2 linked regions of the Cellulophaga sp. L1A9 genome follow. The protein of the gene in region 2 interacts with the protein of the main gene of each other region in a pairwise test. Links are inferred from orthologs where the notes say so. Each region holds a gene or a part of one and is shown on either strand. Other genes may lie near its edges.

What was found.
Region 1: the proteins of GQR94_RS05745 (region 2) and ligA interact in binary tests that used the Escherichia coli proteins (3 or more experiments, as listed by UniProt). The link is inferred for Cellulophaga sp. L1A9 from one-to-one orthologs.

The regions. Positions count from the first base shown.
Region 1 is NZ_CP047027.1:5,064,902-5,067,789, forward strand. It holds ligA (NAD-dependent DNA ligase LigA), read right to left. Parts: upstream 2,501-2,888; coding sequence 500-2,500; downstream 1-499. Other genes in the region: GQR94_RS22355 (sugar kinase), read right to left, coding at 1-50; GQR94_RS22360 (lmo0937 family membrane protein), read left to right, coding at 258-425; prmC (peptide chain release factor N(5)-glutamine methyltransferase), read right to left, coding at 2,519-2,888. UniProt on the Escherichia coli protein: DNA ligase that catalyzes the formation of phosphodiester linkages between 5'-phosphoryl and 3'-hydroxyl groups in double-stranded DNA using NAD as a coenzyme and as the energy source for the reaction.
Region 2 is NZ_CP047027.1:1,342,010-1,345,498, forward strand. It holds GQR94_RS05745 (leucine--tRNA ligase), read right to left. Parts: upstream 3,177-3,489; coding sequence 201-3,176; downstream 1-200. Other genes in the region: GQR94_RS05750 (ABC transporter permease), read left to right, coding at 3,482-3,489.

The DNA.
Region 1 (2,888 bases), 3.7 Mb from region 2 along the record:
TCTGGCGATAAACGCATTAATACTTCTCCGAAAGTTATTGTTTGATTCATTACGAAAACGTTTGATGAACTACGAAATTAAATAAGAATTCCGCCTTTTTACTACAAAATATGAATTAATAACAAATGTTCTTGCAATTGACTAGTAACAACACATCAATTAAAAAAGAAATGAATTGCATTAATAATTTATTTTATGCAGTTACACACGAATACCCTAGAAATATATCTTGCCGTATAACTTAAAAACAACATACTATGAGAAGTCTTCTTTGGTTAGTAGCCGTTATTTGTATTATTGTATGGCTTTTAGGAATGTTAGGAGTCGTACCCGGAATTGGAACCAATAGCTTAATACATATACTTATTGTAATTGCTGTAGTTGTAATTCTTTATAATATAATTTCGGGCAGAAAGCCACTATAAACATTGAATAAAAAAGTACATCAATAAAAAAGTCAGTCTTTAATTAGACTGACTTTTCTTGTTTCCATATATTTTTAGGATGCTAACAAGGCTAAAAAATCATCTTCGCTAATAATAGCAACTCCCAAATTTTCTGCTTTTGTTCGTTTACTCGGACCCATTTTATCACCAGCTACTAAAAAAGTAGTTTTTGAAGAAACTGACGAACCTACTTTGCCCCCATTATCTTCAATTAATTTTTTAAGCTCATCACGGGATACTTTTTCAAACACTCCCGATACAACAAAAGTTTGCCCTTTTAAATCTTCGGTCTGATTTTCTAATTTTTCTGCGGATAACTCAAACTGAACACCATAACTTTTTAAACGCTCAATAATTTCTTGATTCGTTTCATTCTGGAAAAACTCCACGACACTAGTTGCAATACGCTCTCCTATCTCATCAACCTTAACTAATTCTTCTACGGAAGCAACTTTCAACGCATCTATATTTTTATACGCTTTTGCCAATTTTTTAGCCACAGTCTCACCAACAAACCGAATGCCTAATGCAAAAAGTACACGTTCAAAAGGAATTGAAACGGATGCTTTTACTCCGTTTATCAAATTTTCAGCAGATTTTTCTGCCATACGCTCCAAAGGCATTACTTGCGCTTTAGTTAAGGTATATAAATCCGCATAATTTTTAATTAATTGCTCCTTATACAAGAGTTCTACAGTTTCACCACCTAAACCTTCAATATCCATGGCTTTACGTGAAATATAATGCTGAATTCTTCCCGTTATTTGCGGTGGACAACCATAGAAATTAGGACAAAAATGCTTAGCATCTCCTTCCGCACGTTTTAATTCTGTATGACACTCAGGACAGTGATCTATATATTTTGTAGGTACGGAGTTACTTGGTCGTTGCGAGAAATCTACCCCCACAATTTTTGGAATAATTTCTCCTCCTTTTTCTACAAAAACCGTATCTCCTTCACGAATATCAAATTTCGCTATTTGATCCGCATTATGTAGAGAAGCTCTTTTTACGGTTGTTCCTGCTAATAGTACAGGTACTAAATTAGCCACTGGAGTAATAGCCCCTGTTCTCCCTACTTGATACGTAATTTCATTTAAAAGCGTAGAAACTTGCTCTGCTTTAAATTTATAAGCCATTGCCCAACGTGGGGATTTAGAAGTATAGCCTAATTCTTCTTGGTACTGTAAACTATTTACTTTTATAACTACGCCATCTGTTTCGTAGGGCAATTCATGTCTATGAACATCCCAATGTTCTATAAAAGCCATCACATCATCAGTTGACTTGCAGAGTTTAGCTACAGTAGGTACTTTAAAACCCCAAACCCTTGCTTTTTCTAACATTTGAAATTGCGATTCAATCCCTGTTTTTTCTCCTACAATACCATACAATAAACACTCTAATGGTCGCTGTGCCACCAAAGCGCTATCTTGAAGCTTTAGACTTCCAGATGCTGTATTTCTAGGGTTCATATAAGGGTCTTCCCCATTTTCTATGCGCTCTGCATTCATTTTCGCAAAACCTTCAAAAGGCAATACAATCTCTCCACGAATATCAAACTTAGGCGGATAATCGCCTTTCAATCGTAGAGGGATAGACTTTATGGTCTTTATATTATTCGTTACATCATCGCCTTGAAAACCATCTCCACGCGTTAATGCTCGCACTAACTGTCCGTTTTCATAAGTGATACTAATTGACGCACCATCATATTTAAGTTCACAGGTAAATTCTACCGGAACATCACCTAAATTACGCTGAATACGTTTTTCCCAGTCTTCTAAATCTTCTTTGGAGTAGCTATTATCTAAAGAATACATGCGACTTTCATGCTCCACGGTATTAAAGCTTTTGGTTACCATGCCGCCCACTCGTAAACTTGGCGACGTAGCATCATAAAACTCTGGGTGTTTCGCTTCCAAATCTTGCAATTCTTTCAATTGCATATCAAAATCATAATCAGATATTGTAGGAGTATCTAATACATAATAATTGTAATTATGCTCTCGAAGTGCTATCCTTAGTGCTTCTATTTTTTGCTTACTATCCATTTAATAAGATGGGTTATTTTATTTTTTTATTCCTTTCAACATTCGGTCATTGCCAAATAAATCTTCTCGCAGTTCAATATCAGAAAAATTATATTCTCTTAAAAGAAGTTCCGTTTCTTTTCCTAAATATTGGTTGATTTCAAAATACAACCTACCTTCTTTTACCAAATTTTGAGTCGCAAAATCAGTGATTTTTTTATAAAACACTAACGGATTATCATTTGTAACAAATAATGCTAATTCTGGCTCATGCTTTAATACATTTTCATGCATTGCCGCCTTTTCTAGTTCACGCACGTAAGGTGGATTAGATACTATGATATCAAAAGTTTCTTTTAGAGCATCTATCTCTAAAATACTGGCTTTAATAAATTGGATTGCAACTTTA
Region 2 (3,489 bases):
AACCATTAAAATTGTGATGGTTTAACTAAAATTCAAACTTTTAACAATAAGCCCTGTATTGTTTTGTCAAAATAATAAAAATGATGCTTAAAATTCAGATTATGGAATAAAGTGTTACATAATTATCAACCTTAAACAAACTAGGAAGAATAAACACCAATCTACTGCATTTACTACTGTAGATTAGTGTTCAACCAAAATTACCCTACTATATTTATAATTTTACCAGGAACGATGATCACCTTTTTAGGGGCTCTTCCGGCTAATTGTTGTATTGTTTTTTCATGCGCCATTACTGCTTCTTCTATTTGATCCTTTGTAAAATCCATAGGAAGCTCTAATTTGAAACGCATTTTCCCGTTAAAAGAAACCGGATATTCTTTACTACTTTCTACCAAGTGCGATGCTTCAAATTTTGGAAAAGGAGCGGTAGAAATAGATGCTGTATGTCCTAATTTACTCCATAACTCTTCAGCAATATGTGGTGCATAAGGCGATACCAATACAATTAACGCTTCTAAAACTTCTCTACTTGTACATTTCTGAGCAGACAGTTCATTCACTGCAATCATAAAGGTAGATACGGAAGTATTGAAAGAGAAGTTTTCGATATCTTCTTCTACTTTCTTAATAGTTTTATGTAAGGTCTTAAGGTCCTCCCCCGACCCCTCCGAAGGAAGGGAGTTTGTGACGTAAAACGCTCCATTTTCTCCAGAATGATACAAACGCCATAATTTTTTAAGAAAACCATGCGTACCTGTAATACCAGCCGTATTCCAAGGCTTAGATTGTTCTAATGGGCCTAAAAACATCTCATACAAACGTAAACTGTCTGCTCCGTAATCTACACAAATACTATCCGGACTTACCACATTGTATTTAGATTTGGACATTTTTTCTACTTCGCGAGAAACTTTAAAAACCCCATCTTCTTCAGTGATAAATTCCGCACCAGCGTATTCTGACCTCCAATTTTTAAATCCTTCGATATCCAATTCATCCGAAGCATTTACTAATGAAACGTCTGCATGAATTTTTTGAATTTTATAAAGTAATTTACTTTCAGTTTTATCATCCTGAAAAGTAATTTTCATTAAATCTTTTATTTGATAACCATATATACTTGATATTTCATCTTCTAATGGAAAATTTCCTGGAATTAATTTTTTTGGAATAAAAATAGCCTTTTTGTCTAATGTATGTATTCTATAAACAAAAGCACTTGTCCCTGTAATCATTCCTTGATTGATGAGTTTTTTAGCAAACTCGTTTTTAGGAACCACGCCTTTATCAAACAAGAATTTTTGCCAGAAACGCGCATATAATAAATGCCCCGTAGCGTGCTCACTACCACCAATATATAAATCTACATCTTGCCAGTAGTTAATGGCATCCTCCGAAAATATAGTCTCCGTATTGTTCGGATCCATATAGCGGTTAAAATAAAAACTACTCCCCGCCCAGCCTGGCATGGTATTTAATTCTAATTCCCCTCCTAGCCTCCCCGAAGGAGAGGAACTATTAAATTCTTCTTCTGAAACTACTTTCCCTTCGTCACCATACTGCAACCAGTACCATTCTTTAGCATTCCCCAAAGGTGGCTCACCAGTTTCTGTAGGCAGGTATTTATCTACTTCTGGCAATGCCAATGGAAGAAATTTACTATCTAACATTTGCGGCATTCCATCTACATAATACACTGGAAAAGGTTCTCCCCAATACCGTTGTCTGCTAAAAACAGCATCGCGCAAGCGGTAGTTAATTTTCCCTTTTCCTTGTCCTATTTTTTCCAATTCATAAATCGCCAATTTCATGGCTTTCTTATACGGCAATCCGTTTAAGAAATCAGAATTAGCAATTACGGTTTTATCTTTATCTGCATGCGCTTCTTCAGAAATATCTACCCCTTCAAATACATTAGGAATAGCTATGTTGAATTTCTTAGCAAAATCATAATCACGCTGATCACCACAAGGTACTGCCATAACAGCTCCTGTTCCGTAACCTGCTAACACGTAATCCCCAATCCAAATTGGCACTGGCTCTTGGGTAAAAGGGTGTTCTGCATAAGACCCTGTAAAAGCCCCTGAAATAGTTTTTACATCTGCCATACGTTCACGTTCACTACGTTTTGCAGTGGCTTCTATATACGCTTCAACCTCCGCTTTTTGCTCAGGAGTGGTTATTTTAGCCACCAACTCATGCTCTGGCGCTAAAGTCATAAAAGAAACTCCAAAAATAGTATCAGGGCGAGTGGTAAAAACATCAATCCGATGAGATTGCTTCGCTTCGCTCGCAATAACATTGAAGACCGCTGATGCTCCTTGACTTCTCCCAATCCAATTGGTCTGTGAATCTTTAAGCGGTTGTGGCCAATCTACTGTTGTTAAATCATCTAACAAACGCTGTGCATAAGCAGAAATACGCATGCTCCACTGTGTCATTTTTTTACGAATAACAGGGTGACCTCCGCGTTCTGATACGCCATTGACAATCTCATCATTAGCCAATACAGTACCTAATCCAGGACACCAGTTTACTTCAGTATCTGCCAAATAGGTAAGTCGGTATTGCAACAGTATTTCTTGTTGCTCTTTTGTATCAAAAGCATACCACTCTTCTGCTGTAAAAGCTATAATATCTTCATCAGAAACTGCATTTACCGTCGCATTTCCTTCTTTCTCAAAAAGCGCGGTTAACGTAGCAATGTCTTCTGCCTTATTCGTATCATTATTATACCAAGAGTTGAACAACTGGATAAAAATCCACTGGGTCCATTTGTAATACTCCGGAGTAGAGGTACGCACTTCACGGCTCCAATCAAAAGAAAAACCAATTTTATCCAATTGGTCTCTATATCTAGCAATATTTGTTTCTGTAGTAATTGCAGGATGCTGTCCTGTTTGGATAGCATATTGTTCTGCGGGTAAGCCAAAAGAATCATATCCCATGGGATGCAATACATTAAACCCTTTATGCCTTTTATAACGTGCATAAATATCACTAGCAATATACCCTAACGGATGCCCAACATGCAGTCCTGCCCCTGAAGGATAAGGAAACATGTCTAACACATAAAACTTTTCTTTATCAGAATTGTTTTCTGCTTTAAACGTTTGGTTTTCTGCCCAATATTTTTGCCATTTGGCTTCAATTTCTGTGAAATCGTAGTTCATTATATAAAGTTTGTGTAAACCTGATGGTTTTAATGCGGAGCAAAAATAAGTTTATTATAGGAAAGGGAAAAGATTATAGACGCTTCCCTTTAACAATCGCATAAGAAAAAAGAATTTAGACGCTCAAACAACCTCATATAAGTAATAATTTAACTTCTACTAATGATAACCCTTAATTCAAATGACCTTTTTAAGCTCTAAAAGCATCATTTACTGTAAAAACTAAGATATTATTAGCACAAAATGTTAACAGAGATTTCATATTAAATATACTTTCCTATTTTTACATATCGTTTTCACACATTATGAGTAA